Linked DNA regions of Pelosinus sp. IPA-1. The protein of the gene in region 1 interacts with the protein of each later gene in a pairwise test. Links are inferred from orthologs where the notes say so. Each region holds a gene or a part of one and is shown in the gene's direction. Other genes may lie near its edges.

What was found.
Region 2: the proteins of QSJ81_RS24585 (region 1) and ndk interact in binary tests that used the Escherichia coli proteins (3 or more experiments, as listed by UniProt). The link is inferred for Pelosinus sp. IPA-1 from one-to-one orthologs.

The regions. Positions count from the first base shown.
Region 1 is NZ_BSVC01000015.1:47,563-55,582, reverse strand. The notes cover bases 2,413-5,251. They hold QSJ81_RS24585 (5-formyltetrahydrofolate cyclo-ligase), read left to right. Parts: upstream 2,413-3,454; coding sequence 3,455-4,048; downstream 4,049-5,251. Other genes in these bases: QSJ81_RS24570 (phosphohydrolase), read left to right, coding at 5,156-5,251; QSJ81_RS24575 (hypothetical protein), read left to right, coding at 4,819-5,175; QSJ81_RS24580 (PP2C family protein-serine/threonine phosphatase), read left to right, coding at 4,101-4,805; yajC (preprotein translocase subunit YajC), read left to right, coding at 3,096-3,392; tgt (tRNA guanosine(34) transglycosylase Tgt), read left to right, coding at 2,413-3,029. In the rest of the region: QSJ81_RS24605 (SpoIID/LytB domain-containing protein), read left to right, coding at 1-845; tRNA preQ1(34) S-adenosylmethionine ribosyltransferase-isomerase QueA, read left to right, coding at 859-1,878; more of tgt, read left to right, coding at 1,917-2,412; more of QSJ81_RS24570, read left to right, coding at 5,252-5,821; protein translocase subunit SecD, read left to right, coding at 5,980-7,185; protein translocase subunit SecF, read left to right, coding at 7,198-8,020. UniProt on the Escherichia coli protein: Involved in the removal of 5-formyltetrahydrofolate.
Region 2 is NZ_BSVC01000004.1:127,413-135,490, forward strand. What follows is about bases 261-3,157. They hold ndk (nucleoside-diphosphate kinase), read left to right. Parts: upstream 261-1,449; coding sequence 1,450-1,866; downstream 1,867-3,157. Other genes in these bases: htpX (zinc metalloprotease HtpX), read left to right, coding at 261-804; QSJ81_RS10325 (gamma carbonic anhydrase family protein), read left to right, coding at 924-1,436; QSJ81_RS10335 (cob(I)yrinic acid a,c-diamide adenosyltransferase), read left to right, coding at 1,892-2,395; fusA (elongation factor G), read left to right, coding at 2,729-3,157. In the rest of the region: more of htpX, read left to right, coding at 1-260; more of fusA, read left to right, coding at 3,158-4,813; QSJ81_RS10345 (sugar ABC transporter substrate-binding protein), read left to right, coding at 4,974-6,017; QSJ81_RS10350 (xylose ABC transporter ATP-binding protein), read left to right, coding at 6,093-7,610; QSJ81_RS10355 (sugar ABC transporter permease), read left to right, coding at 7,613-8,078. UniProt on the Escherichia coli protein: Major role in the synthesis of nucleoside triphosphates other than ATP. The ATP gamma phosphate is transferred to the NDP beta phosphate via a ping-pong mechanism, using a phosphorylated active-site intermediate.

The DNA.
Region 1 (8,020 bases):
CTTATGCTTTATACAATATGAATAAACATCAACGTGATGGTTATGATGTTTGTGCTACCACTGACTGTCAAGTTTATGGTGGGAAAGATAGTGAAGCGCTAACGGGAATTAAAGCTGTTGATGCAACTACTGGACAAGTCATTTTGTACAAGGGGAATCCTATTGCTGCTTTTTTTCACAGCAGCTCAGGCGGATATACGGAGAATAGTGAAAATGTTTGGGGGACCTATCTGCCTTATTTACGCGGAGTGGTTGATTATGACCAAAAGTCTCCTCAATATAGTTGGGAAAAGCAACTGACCCCTAATGAATTAGAAGAAGCAATTTCTCGAAGTGGGTACAATATCGGGAAAATAAAAGCGATTGGAATTTCACCTTTTACTAATCAACCCATGAAGATAAAAGATCGTGGTGTGTCTGGGAGAGTAAAAGTTATAGAAGTTATTGGAACTACGGGGAGTATTGAGTTAACCGGTGAAAAACTACGAAAAATATTATCTTTAAACAGTACTTTGTTTGATATTCGTTTTATGGTACCTGTTCAGAAAAGTATAGAATTTCAAATTGCTGATAACGTAGGTAATCAAAGTAGCAAAAAGGTAGAAATAAACTTACCACCAACAAATGAGAAAGGTTACGTTACAGATAAAGAAGATCTACGTCGCATTAGTGGAAATCCTAATGAAATAATTGTTATTACTGGTTTTGGCTGGGGGCATGGAATTGGCTTATCCCAATGGGGAGCTAAAGCAATGGCTGAGAAAGGTCCCCAACAAGATGCTACATATTTTAAAGAGATCTTGAAACACTATTATCAGGGCGTTGAGATAAAAAAAGTATTCTAAAGGAGTTTCATGAATGTTGTTATCAGAGTTTGATTATTTTTTACCAGAGGAATTAATTGCTCAACATCCTTGTGAGCCGCGTGATCATTCACGCCTATTAGTTTTAGAAAAAAATACAGGTGCTATATCACATCAGCACTTTTTCGATTTACCCCAATATTTGAAAGCTGGTGATACTTTAGTTTTTAATGATACAAAAGTAATTCCAGCAAGATTGATTGGTACGAAGGCGGAAACAGGTGGAAAGGTAGAGATCTTTTTACTAAATAATAAATCGGGAAATGAATGGGAGGCCTTGGTTAAACCAGGTAAGAAGGCGAGACCTGGTGCCATCATTATATTTAGTGATTCATTATCATGTGAAATATTGGAATCTACCGATTTTGGAGGACGTGTTGTCCGTTTTATTTTTAAAGGTATATTTGAAGAAATATTGGATGAATTGGGACAAACCCCTTTGCCTCCATATATTACAGAGCAACTAGCAGATAAAGAAAGGTATCAAACTGTTTATGCACGTGAGCGAGGGTCAGCAGCTGCGCCTACAGCTGGCTTGCATTTTACTACTGAGCTGATGAAGCGTATAGAAGATTTGGGCGTACAATTAGCCTTTGTTACTTTGCATGTAGGATTAGGCACCTTTCGCCCAGTAAACACGGATGATATAACAAATCATGTTATGCATAGAGAATATTATTCTGTATCAACTGAGGCGGCTCAGCTTATTAATAATACCAAGAAGCAGGGGGGAAGAATTATAGCAGTAGGTACTACGGCTATTAGGACGTTGGAAACTGCTACAGTGAATGGTATTTTAGAAGCGAAAAGTGGTTGGACAGAAATATTTATTTATCCAGGGTATAACTTTAAGATGGTAGATGCGGCAGTGACAAACTTTCATTTGCCAAAGTCTACTTTATTGATGTTAATTAGTGCCTTAGCTGGAAAGGAAAATGTTTTTAAAGCATACAAAGAAGCCGTTGATCAAAGATATAAGTTCTTTAGTTTTGGGGATGCCATGCTAATTATATGAAATATAAAAATCAATTTTGCTAATCTAGGGAGGAAAACATGTCAGTTACTTATGAATTAGTTAAAAAATGTTCGAAAACAGGGGCGCGAGCGGGGCGATTACATACGCCGCATGGTACCTTTGATACACCTATATTTATGCCCGTTGGTACACAAGCAACTGTAAAAGCAATATCTCCTGAAGAACTTAAGGATATGGGAGCCGGGATTATTTTAAGTAATACCTACCATTTGTACCTGCGCCCAGGTCATGAATTAGTTAAAGAAGCTGGTGGTCTGCATAAATTTATGAACTGGGATAGAGGAATTCTTACTGATAGTGGTGGCTTCCAAGTCTTCAGCTTAGGTGACCTACGCAAAATTACTGAGGAGGGAGTCACTTTTCGTTCTCACATTGACGGGTCAAAACATTTTCTTTCGCCCGAAAAAGCGACAGAAATACAAATGGCATTAGGTTCAGATATTATTATGGCATTTGATGAATGCGTACCTTATCCTGCTGATCATGATTATGCACGAAAGTCTACGGAACGAACTACTCGTTGGGCCGAGCGTTGTAAAGAGGCCCATAAAAGAACCGATCAAGCATTGTTCGGAATTGTGCAAGGCGGTATGTATAAAGATTTAAGAACTATGAGCGCCAAAGATTTAGTTTCTTTAGACTTTCCTGGTTATGCAGTAGGTGGCTTGAGCGTTGGCGAGCCTAAACCATTAATGTATGAAATGTTAGAACATACTGTACCCTTGTTACCAGAAGGGAAACCACGTTATTTAATGGGAGTCGGTACCCCAGACTGCCTAGTAGAGGGCGTTATGCATGGTATTGATATGTTTGATTGTGTTTTTCCTACGCGTGTGGCGCGCAATGGTACTGTTATGACTAGTTGGGGACGACTTGTTGTTAAAAATGCAGAATATGCGAAAGACTTTAGGCCTCTTGATGAAAAATGTGGATGTTATACTTGTCAAAATTTTTCAAGAGCTTATATTCGTCATTTATTTAAAACCGATGAGATCTTTGGATTGCGCTTAACTACAATACATAACCTACATTTTCTATTGCAGTTTATGAAAGAAATGCGTAAAGCAATTATAGAAGATAATTTTGTTGAATTTCGAGGAGAGTTTTTAGCACAATATAACTTACGCTAAGAGGATTTGCGTTTTATGTGTGGAATATACTGTTAAGTGAGTATAAAAATGGGGGGTGAATTTGTAATGCCAGAAATTTCACAAGAAATGATGCAGACACTAGCGGCCTATGGCCCGATCGTTCTGATGGCCTTAGTTTTTTATTTTATATTGTATCGTCCACAGAAGAAGGAACAACAACGTCGTGCTGACATGCTAAGTAATTTAAAAAAAGGCGATCGTGTAATTGCCGCAGGTGGCATGTTTGGAACAATTACAGCATTGGATGCTAAAAAAGTTACATTAAAAGTATCAGATAAAATTGAAATAGACTTCTTACGTACTTCTATTCAATCTTACCAAAATGATCCTAAAAATGCATAAACATATGATATGCATTTTTTATTCCATCTATTAATAGGGAATAATAAAGGCAGGATATATTTGTGAAAGAGTGCAATAATGAAAAAGAAAAGTTACGTGCTAAGTTACTTCTAAAAAGAAGTAACTTAGACAAAGACGTTATTGCTGCCCAAAGTGACAATATGGCGAAACAACTGTTTGTTTGGCCATATTATCAACAGGCACAAGTTATAATGGTATTTTTGTCCATGGCAGATGAACCGCAAATGTTGAAGGTTATTGAGGATGCCTGGTTACAGGGTAAAAAAGTTTGTGTGCCGCATATGCGGCGAGAATTTGGTGTCATGGATGCTGCGACTATCAGTAATCTAAATGAGTTAGTACGAGGAAGATTTAATTTATTGGTACCTAACCCTACTACCCTAAAAATAGTTGATCCAAGTGTGATTGATTTAATTATTGTGCCAGGAGTCGCATATGATTACTCAGGTAATCGATTGGGAATGGGGGCAGGTTATTATGATCGATTTCTTCCCCGAGCTCCACAAGCAATATTAATTGGTGCAGTATGGTCGTCGCATGTTACAAAAAAGCTTCCCCATACCGAATATGACGTTCCAATGCATTATTTATTAAATGAAGATAGAATTATAAAATGTGAAAGAGGCAATTTATAATTTAATAAATTAGATAATTTTTATATTAGATTCTGTGCAGGGTGAATGAATTATGGAAATAAAGATAGGTATTGCCAAGATGAAAAAATATGCCGTAGAGGAATGCGGTGATAGTGTAGAGGTGGCAGAACGACCACGTGGTGGTATTTCTGCCATTTTGGCTGATGGACAGGGTAGCGGCAAAGCAGCTAAGATTACGAGCAGTTTGGTGATTAATAAGGCTGCGGCATTAATTGCTGATGGTGCAAGGGATGGAGCTGTTGCTAGAGCCGTACATGATTATCTGTATGCAATCAAAGATGGTAAAGTTTCTTCTACTCTTACCTTACTTTCTGCAGATTTGGATACGCAAACAGTGGTATTTAGTCGTAATTCAAACTGTCCAGTAATCGTCAAACATCAATTTGGTATGGATGTTTATGATGAAGAAATTAGTTCCATTGGTGTACATAAGCGCATGAAACCTTTAATGTATCAGATACCGCTCGAAATGGGCATGCTTTTAGTATCTTACACTGATGGTATTCAAGCGGCAGGACGTAAACGTGGTAAAGTTATGAACTTTGGTATGATTGAAAAAATAATTTCCGAAAACCATGCCGAAGATGCAACCTTTATTGCGGAGAGTATTCTAGAATATGCTTTAACATTAGATGATTATCGACCAGGAGATGATATGACTGTAGTAGTCATGGGCATATCAGATAAGGAAAGAGTGCATAATATACAAAAGATGAGTGTATCTTTTCCTTGTTAGTGTGGTGATATAAATGCGAGTTGTAGTGGCTGGTGTTTGTGTTTCAGGTAAGACGACATTAGTTAAAGAATTGCAGAAATTAGGTATTGATGCCTATAATGTTGCTCAGGAACACTCTACGATTAGAAGTCTATGGAATAGTAAGAAGCCTGATATACTAGTGGTTTTGGATGCAAAATTAGTGACAATTCGTCAGCGGCGTATAGTGCCGTGGGGGCAGGAAAGACTTGCTGTACAGCATGAACGATTAGTTGATGCTTGTGAGCATGCTGATTTATATCTCCAAACGGATGATTTGAGCAAAGAGGATGTTGTTCGAAAAGTACTAGAGTATATTGGGAGGAATAAACATGTCCAAGATTACGATTGAAGATTTAAAGAATGATCATGAAATTACTGTCTACCTTGCTTGCAGTACTGAATACCTTGGTCGTCTTGGTTTTACTGAACATGGTAAACGCCATGCTTCAATCATAGCAGACCGCGCCTATCATGTATTAAAGGATTTGGAATACTCGGAACGAGAATGTCAATTGGCTGCAATTGCGGGTTATATCCATGATATTGGCAATATGATCAATCGATATAATCATGGCGGCACTGGCGCTGTAATGGCCTACAATGTTTTATCCAGACTTGGTATGTCGCCTGAAGAAATTGCATTGGTAACGTCAGCAATTGGGAATCATGAAGAAGAGCGTGGTAATGCGATTAATCCCGTTGCAGCTGCTTTAATTTTGGCAGATAAATCAGACGTTCATCGCAGTAGAGTAACAAATAAAGACTTCGCCAAATTTGAAATACATGATAGAGTAAATTATGCTGCTAATAATAGCAAGCTGGTCATTGATAAACAATTACGAAAAATTGCTTTGGAACTGACCATTGATACCAAAATTTGTCCAGTAATGGAGTATTTTGAAATTTTTTTAGCGCGTATGATTATGTCAAGGCGAGCAGCAGATTTTTTAGATTGCCAATTTAGTTTAGTTATTAATAATAATCAGTTATTATAATGACATTCGTTGGTGTTGCATTGACATTATTATAAGCTAACGGATATAATTAAATTTGTGGAAAAAATAGGTTCTACCGCAATATTGTAAACTGGTAGAAGTTGTAGTATTTACACATAAATTCAAAAAAAGATAAGAAGGGAATGGGGGAGAAATCTTTGAGATGGGGGAACTTAACTAAATTTTTGGCGGTAGTTTTTGTGGTATTAGTAGCTTCTGGCTATTATATGTTACCGTTAGCTACTTCAATTAAACAAGGTTTGGATTTGCAAGGCGGTACTCATGTGGTGCTTGAAGCTGTGGATACACCAGAGGCAAAAGTGGATGAGGATGCTGTGCAGCGGGTAGTTAAGATTATAGAGAAACGTGTTAATGAAATCGGTTTAACGGAACCTATTATTCAACGTCAGGGTGAAAGACGAATTATTGTTGAGTTACCTGGTATTAAAGAGCCTGAAAAGGCAATTGAATTGTTAGGTAAAACAGCGTTGCTAGAATTTCAGGATGAAAGCGGCACTACTGTTATGACAGGTAAGGATTTAAAGGATGCTAAAGCCGAAATTGGCCAAAATAAAAATAATGTAGTCGCTTTGGAGTTTTCTGAAGATGGTACGAAAATTTTCGCAGACTTAACAACTAAAAATGTAGGTAAACATATTAGTATTTTGTTGGACAAGAAAGTTTTGACTAATCCAGTAGTAAATGAGCCTATTCCGAGTGGTAAGGCTATTATTACTGGCAGCAAGACAATAGAGGAAGCACAAAATTTAGCTATCTTGCTACGATCTGGTTCATTACCAGTAAAAGTAGATGTTATGGAAATGAGAACAGTAGGTCCAACACTTGGCCAAGATTCAAAAGATAAAAGTAAGGTTGCCTTTGCCATTGGTATTGGAGCTATTACTGTGTTTATGTTAGTTTTTTATCGTTTATCAGGTTTTGTAGCAACAGTAGCCTTAATAATCTATGTAATGTTGTTATTGTTTGGTTTAAAAATGCTTAATGCTACATTAACATTGCCTGGTATTGCAGGGGTCATTTTGTCCATTGGTATGGCGGTAGATGCCAATGTATTGATTTTTGAAAGATTTAAAGAAGAATATCATGCTGGTAAAACACTGCGGGCGGCAATGGATGCTGGTTTCAGCCGGGCCTTTGGGACGATTTTAGATTCGCATCTAACCAGTTTAATATCTGCGATTGTTTTATTCTTCTTAGGAGCTGCTCCAATCAAAGGTTTTGCCATTACCCTAGGATTGGGTATTGTATTGAGTTTATTTACGGCAATTACAATTACTAAGCTTTTGCTAAGAATGCTCATGCACGCTAACGTATTTAAAAACGGCAAAATTTTTGGGGCGTAGGGGGCATGTATAATGAAGTTTGATATTATTGGTAAAAGGTATTGGTTCTTTTTATTGTCAGCCATCCTTCTCATTCCTGGGCTTATTTCCATTGCGGTACAGGGATTTAATTTAGGTATTGATTTTACAGGAGGAACCTTATTAGATTTGAAGTTTGCTCGTCCTGTTAGTGTTACTGAAGTACGTGAAGCTTTGAAGGAACACCAATTAGAGAATAGTACCATTCAATTAGCTGTAAGTGATCAAATAGAGGTATCTCAAAATGTATTTATTCGTACTCCAGAACTTTCGGATAATACACGACGTGTTGTACTGAGTGATATGGAGAAGAAACTAGGAGCTTTTGATACTTTAAGATCAGAAAAGGTAGGAGCTGTAATTGGCTCTGAGCTGACTAAGAATGCGGTCATTGCAGTAGTTGTATCTTGGTTATTAATGATTGTCTATATTAGCTATCGTTTTGAGCTTAAGTTTGCTGTTTCTGGTATTATTGCTATAGCACATGATATTGTCTTAGTCCTTGGAGTATTTTCTTTATTTCACAAAGAAATTGATGCTTCCTTTGTGGCAGCCATTTTGACAATAGCTGGTTATTCCATAAACGATACGATTGTTATTTTTGATCGTATTCGGGAAAACTTAAAAACACACAAAAAGACAGAGAGTTTTACAGAACTGGTTAATCGTAGTATTTGGCAAACCATGACTCGTTCTATCTATACTGTTCTTACGGTAGTAGTAGCAACTGCTTCATTGTATTTCTTTGGTGGGGAAACTACTAAAAATTTCTCTTTAGCCCTTTTGATTGGTTTTATTAGTGGTGCATATTCCTCAG
Region 2 (8,078 bases), on another replicon or contig:
TTCTTCGGTGGAACGAAGGGTATGACAATTATGTTCGTAGTGTCTCTGCTGATGAATTTTGTTAATTACTGGTTTAGTGATAAAATAGTTCTTAGTATGTATGGTGCAAGAGAAGTTCCCCCCCAAGATGCCGTTGACTTAATTAAGATGGTTTCTGGCTTAGCAAAAAAAGCTAAGCTTCCGATTCCCAAAGTATATATTATTGATACTGATGTGCCGAATGCTTTTGCAACTGGTCGCTATCCTAAGCATGCTGCTGTAGCAGTAACTACAGGTCTCATGCGAGTACTTAAGGATGAAGAACTTGAGGGTGTAATTGCCCATGAGTTAGCCCATATTAAAAATCATGACACTCTCGTAAGTACGATAGTAGCCACTGTCGCTGGTGTCATTACTATGATTGCCAATATTGCTCAATGGACGGCATTCTTAGGTCTAGGAAATCACAATGATGAAGAAAGTTCTGGGGTTACAAGTATTGTAGAATTTATTTTTTTAGTATTATTAGCTCCTATAGCTGCAACTCTAATTCAATTAGGAATTTCACGTGCAAGAGAATTTCAGGCAGATAAAATAGGTAGTTCAATTTCCGGAAATCCAATATCTCTTGCTAATGCCTTGGAAAAAATTGAATATTACGCGAAAGATAAAGTAATGTTGGAAGCAACTCCAGCTACATCTCATATGTTTATTGTTAATCCGTTTAGTGGTGCTGGTAGTTGGATGATGAGGTTATTTAGTACTCACCCTACTACTAGTGACAGGGTTATTAAATTAAAAGAGTTAGCAAAAAATGTACGTTAAGAAAAAAGCCTCTGAAATAATCAGAGGCTTTTTAAAAAATCAGCTATTTCATATTTCTATGCTCAATTACAGGGTATGACGACTGATTGTACTATACTATATAAAAGGATTGATGATTCATGCAAAAACAAAATGTAATCTCATTTAAGGGGGTTACACCTACCATAAATGATAATGTATTTTTAGCAAGTGGTGCATATATTATTGGTAATGTTACAATTGCCTCTCATGCAAATATATGGTTTAACACTGTTATACGTGGGGATGTTCATCCTATAAGTATCGGCGAATATACAAATATACAAGATAACTGTACCATACACGTTATGCATAACCAAGATACTGTAGTAGGTGATTATGTTACTGTTGGGCATGGTGTTATTTTGCATGCATGTCATATAGGAAACAATTGTCTTATTGGCATGGGGGCAACTATATTGAGCTATACAGAAATTGGTGAGAACTGTATTATCGGGGCAGGATCTCTGATAACAGAGCACAAAAAAATCCCCCCTAATTCTTTGGTGATGGGGTCGCCAGGTAAAGTGATACGTACAGTCACAGAGGAAGAAATTAAAACAATTAGACAGTCTGCCCTTACCTATTACGAAGAATCACTATATTATCGTTGAAGGGATGAGAGACATGGAGAAAACTTTGATTTTATTAAAACCCGATGCAGTTATTAAAGGGGTCTGTGGACAAATTATTGATCGATTTGAAAAACGAGGTTTTAAAATTATTGGCTTAAAAATGTTGCAATTATCGAAAGAATTAGCTGAGACTCATTACCAAGACCATCGAAATAAGCCTTTTTTTCAAGAGCTAGTTACTTTTATTATCTCTGGACCACTGATTGCTATGGTTATATCTGGTGAAAATTCCATAAAAACAGCACGGACTATGATGGGGGTAACAAACCCATTGGATGCAGCACCAGGGACTATCCGTGGGGATTTTGCTCTAAATGTTAGAAATAATATAATTCACGGATCTGATAGTTTAGAAAGTGCAAAAAAAGAAATCCGAACTTTTTTTACTGACAGTGAACTCATTTCTTAATCTTTATAATAACTAGGAGGTTTTTATGAAAGTTTATACTAAAACAGGCGATAAAGGAACTACAGGCTTATTAACAGGTGAACGTATTGATAAAGATAGTCTTAGAGTTGAAGCATATGGCACCGTTGATGAAATTAACTCTGCATTAGGATTAGCTAGGGTTTCATGCAGTAAATCGTCTAGTAAGGATATTATATTTAGTGTACAGAAAACCTTAATGCTAGTAATGGCTGAGTTAGCTAGTATTAATGCTGATACCCATTATATTAACGAGGAACATGTGAAGCAATTGGAACAATTTATTGATACAATTGATGCTCAATTACCTCCTTTAAATGAATTTATAATACCAGGTGGTAACGCAGGTGCTGCTGCTTTGGATTTGGCAAGAACAACTGCTAGAAGAGGGGAACGACAAGTTATTCGCCTATCTAAGCAAGAAATAGTTAGTGAAAAAGTTTTAGTCCTGTTAAATCGATTATCTGATCTGTGTTTTATGCTGGCTCGTGTGGAGCTTGCTCAAGATTAGTATCGCAAGAAAGTATGATACACCATTACTACTATAACAGCATACACTATAAATGTATAAACTGTGTATCATGTTAAGTAATAAGGGGGAGAACGCGGTGAAACCTTTAAAAATTTATGTTATGGCAATACCTAAGCCACTGCGTAAAATCATGCAATTGTTTTGCAAAAGCTCTTGAATTGAGTAATGATAACCGCCTATTATGGGCGGTTATTAATTTTTAAGGATAAATAAATTGAAAAGAAGGAAAGTTCAGTATTGACAGAGAATTGTAAAAATAAGTTATATTAATTAGTGTAGGAGAATGACTAAATTAATATAGGGGGAATTAAATTGAAGGAATACAGAAGTGATAAACTTAGAAATGTGGGGATTGTAGCCCATGGTGGTGCTGGTAAGACAAGTCTCGCGGAATCCTTATTATTTAATTCAGGAGCAACAACCCGTATAGGTCGTGTGGATGATGGAACGACAATGACAGATTTTGAGCCAGAAGAAATTAAGCGAAAAGTAACAATTAGCGCAGCGTTGGCCCCATGTGAATGGCGAGAGCATAAAATCAATTTTATTGATACTCCCGGATATGCTGATTTTATTGGTGAAGTAAAGGGTGCTTTAAGAGCTGTTGACAGTGCATTAGTTGTGTTATGTGCAGCATCAGGTGTTGAGGTAGAAACGGAAAAAACATGGAATTATGCAAATGAATTGCATTTGCCACGAATTGCCTTTATTAACAAGATGGATCGGGAAAACGCTGATTTTTATAGCGTCATTCAAGAAATGAAAGATAAATTTGGTCCTATGGTCTTGCCTATTCAGCTTCCAATTGGTGCTGAGGAGAGCTTTAACGGTATTGTCGATTTAGTGAAAATGAGAGCTTTTATCCCCTCGAATAAACAAAATACACAAATAGTAGAAGCTGATATTCCTGATAATTTGCAAGAGAAAGCTTTCGAATTTAGGCAGAAATTAATTGAAGTCGCAGCTGAATCAGATGATGATCTCTTAGCCAAATACTTAGAAGGTGATGAATTATCTGAAGATGAAATAAAGGTTGGCTTACATAAAGGCATTAACCAATCAGTAATTTTTCCTGTTATGTGTGGTTCAGCTTATAAAAACATCGGTGTTCAACAAGTAATGAATACGATAGTCGACTATTTAGCCTCCCCAGCAACAAGCAAAATCTTAGGAATGCATCCAGTTTCTAAAGAAATCTTAGAGCGGAAAACAGTAGATGAATTTTCTGGAATTGTATTTAAAACTACTGCAGATCCTTTTGTTGGACGTCTCAGTTATATCAGAGTATTATCAGGGATGATGAAGCCTGACAGTGTAATCTACAATTCATCGAAAGAAAAAACAGAGAGAATTGGGAATCTTTTTACCCTACGTGGCAAACACCAAGAAGCGTTACCCGTTATACATGCAGGTGACATTGCTGTTGTAGCTAAATTACAGGAAACAGTAACAGGTGATTCACTTTGTGAAAAAGAAAAACCTATTATTTTTGAATCAATATCGTATCCTAAGCCTATGTTTACAATGTGCATTGAAGCCAAAAATAAAGGTGATGAAGATAAAATCGGAAATGCACTAAATCGCCTTATGGATGAAGATCAAACCTTTAAAGTCGTAAAAAATACAGAAACAAAGCAATTGTTAATTAGTGGTATGGGGGAATTGCATACAGATATTATGGCGGAACGAATGAAACGTAAATTTGGTGTAGATGTAATTATATCAAATCCTAAAGTACCCTATCGTGAAACAATTCGTGGGACGGTTAAAGTGGAAGGGAAACACAAAAAGCAAAGTGGCGGTCATGGACAGTACGGTCATGTGTGGTTGCAATTAGATCCGCTGCCTCTAGGGAATAATTTTGAATTTGTTGATTCAATTTTTGGTGGATCCGTGCCACGTCAATATATCCCTGCTGTTGAAAAAGGCGTGCGAGAAGCCCTAACAGGCGGCGTTTTAGGCGGTTTTCCAATGGTAGATGTAAAAGTAACACTCTATGACGGCTCATATCATAATGTAGATTCTTCAGAAATGGCCTTCAAAATTGCCAGCATTATGGCCTTACGTAAAGGAGCATTACAAGCAAAACCAGCATTATTAGAACCAATTTGCAATGTGAGTATAAATGTACCAGATTCTTTTATGGGTGATGTGATTGCTGACTTGAACGGCAAGCGGGGCCGAATACAAGGAATGGAACCCGCCAATCAAGGGGTTGGCATTATAAAAGCTCAAGTTCCTATGTCTGAAATGTTTAGGTATGCTATCGATTTACGTTCTATTACGCAAGGACGCGGATTTTTTGACTTAAACTTTTCTCATTATGAGGAAGTGCCTCCACGTATTGCAGAGATGATTATTGCTTCTAGTAAAAAAGAGAAAATTGAAGAACATTGATTTCTTAGTAACAGGCCTTATAAAGGCCTGTTATTTTTATTAATTTCAAATCATGTCGCTATTTGACAGAAAAAAACATTTCCAAATTGAAGGAATTTTACAAATATTTAGTTAATAGTATGTATTGGTAAACTGAAAACATAAAGGGGGATTCTTTTAAATGAAAAAAGTGGTTAAATTTTTGGCAATCCTAATGGCATTGACTATGATGACGTCACTGCTAGCAGGCTGCAGCCAAAAAGCCCCAGCAGCAACATCGGAACAGAAAGTAGAGAAAATTAAAATTGGTCTATCCCTACCAACTCAGAGAGAGGAACGATGGGTAAGAGATAAGGAAACTATGGAAGCTGAAGCAAAAAAAATAGGTGTTGATCTAGAGGTGCAAGTTTCTGATAATGACTCAGCAAAACAAGTTTCTCAATGTGAAAATTTAATTACCAAAGGTGTTAAAATTCTGATTGTAGGTCCTCATGATAGCAAAGCAGCAGCTGCTATCGTCGAAAAGGCTCATGCTGCTGGTGTAAAAGTTATCTCTTATGATCGATTAATTTTGGATTCTGACGTTGACCTTTATGTATCTTTTGATAATTTTAAAGTCGGCGAAATTCAAGGTAAATATATAACCGAGAAAGTCAGCAAAGGCAATTATGTCGTTCTTTCTGGAGACCCTGCTGATAATAATGCCAAACTATTTAAAGAAGGGGCTATGAAGTATATCAAACCTTTAGCTGATAAAGGTGATATTAAAATTGTATTAGAACAAGCCGTGAAAGATTGGAAACCAGATGAAGCTATGAAACATATGGAAAATGTGCTAACTGCTCAGAAAAATGATATTCAAGCAGTTCTCGCTCCTAATGACGGAACAGCAGGTGGAGCTATACAAGCGATGGCCGCGCAAGGCTTAGCTGGAAAAATTCCTGTCACTGGACAGGACTCTGAATTAGCTGCAGCTAGAAGAATTCTTGAAGGAACTCAATCGATGACAGTCTTTAAAGATACTAGAGAACTTGGAAAAGCTGCCATCGCAGCAGCGTTAAAGATGGCAAAAGGTGAAAATCCAGGTGTTAATGGTAAGGTTAATAACGTTAAATTAGATGTCCCTGCCATTCTTGTAGAATCGGTAGTTGTTGATAAAACAAACTTAGATAAAGTATTAATCGATAGTGGATATTTAAAGAAAGAAGATGTATATAAAAAATAGTATAAATAACTAAATTGATTTTAGAGGAACAGGGAGATTTAACTGTTCCTCTAAAATCATTAAGGTGGTATATAAATGAGTGAATACATTCTTGAAATGATAAATATAACAAAAGAGTTTCCTGGCGTTAAAGCGTTAGATAACGTTACATTTCGGGTAAAGAAAGGAGAAATCCACGCTCTTGTAGGAGAAAATGGTGCAGGTAAGTCAACTTTGATGAAAGTGTTGAGTGGAGTATATCCTTATGGTACATATAGTGGTGATATCGTATTGCAAGGTATGGTGCAGGAGTTCAGCAAGATTAAAGATAGCGAAAAAAAAGGGATTGCTATTATTTATCAGGAACTCGCCTTGGTAAAACAGATGAATATATGTGAAAATATCTTTTTAGGTAATGAATTTAAAAATAATGGATTTATTGACTGGGATAAGTCCTTTCACGAAACAGAAAAAATTCTACAAGAAGTTCGGTTGGATATTAATCCTTCCACTAAAGTTTTAAATTTAGGGATTGGTCAACAACAATTAGTCGAAATTGCTAAAGCCATATCAAAACAAGCAGATATTTTAATTTTAGATGAACCAACAGCAGCACTTACAGAAACCGAATCTGAAAATCTTTTAAATATCCTCGTTGAATTAAAGGAAAAAGGGGTAACTTGTATCTATATTTCCCACAAGCTCAATGAGGTGCTAAAAATTGCTGATACGATCACTGTTCTAAGAGACGGAAGAACTATTTGTACCGAAAATGCAAAAGACATGAATGAAAATAAAATTATCTCACGGATGGTTGGACGAGAATTGACCCAACGTTTTCCCTATCAGCAGCATACTCCAGGAGAAGTAGTTATAGAGGTTGAAAATTGGATGGTATATAGTCCAGAAATTTCTGACAAAATTATTATTAATAACGTCAGCTTTAAAGCACATAAAGGGGAAATTGTCGGCATTTCGGGATTAATGGGAGCAGGCAGAACAGAACTTGCTATGAGCATTTTTGGATGTTATGGAAGTAAAAACTCTGGAATGATTAAAATCGATGGGAAAAAGGTTACTATAAATAATGCAAAAGAGGCTATAAAAAATGGCATATGTTATCTGTCAGAAGACAGAAAGCAGTATGGCCTTGTATTAATGATGGATGTCAAAAAAAACATTTCCCTCTCCAGTTTAGATAAGATCTCTAATTTCAATATCCTTAATGATAATGAAGAAATTAGAATGAGTGAAAAATATGTAGATGAGTTACATGTTAAAACTCCTTCAATAGAACAAAAGGTCGGAAATCTTAGTGGCGGAAACCAGCAAAAAATTGTCTTGGGAAAATGGTTGATGGCTGGGCCTAAGGTGCTAATATTAGATGAACCCACTAGGGGGATAGATGTTGGTGCAAAATTCGAAATATATAATATTATGAATAGTTTGGTCAAACAAGGTGTAAGTATCATTATGATCTCTTCAGAGTTACCTGAAATCTTGGGTATGAGCGATAGAATCATTATTATGCATGAAGGAAAAATTCGCGGTGAATTATTACGGGAAGAAGCAACACAAGAAAAGATAATATTTTACGCAACTGGAGGAATCTAACTATGGGAGAAACAAGTAAGGTAGACACTCGTACTAATAATATACAACGTACAAATTCACTTAAGGAAATTTTAGTAGGGTCTATTAAAAACAATATTAGACAATATACAATGGGTATTGCTTTGTTAGCGATATGGCTGATATTTACAATATTGACAGATGGCATTTTTATTACTTCAAGAAATCTATCTAATCTTTTTTTGCAGTCTTGTACAATCGCAATTCTAGCTTCGGGCATGGTACTGGTCATGGTAGCAGGCCATATTGATTTATCCGTTGGATCGATTGCTGGCTTTCTTGGAGCTGTTGCAGCCGTATTAATGGTAAAAATGAATGTAGGTACTGTATCAGCAATATTGATTACACTACTATTAGGTTTACTAATAGGTTTATGGCAAGGATACTGGATTGCGTATAGGGGAGTTCCCGCTTTTATAGTAACTCTAGCTAGTATGATGGCTTTTAAGG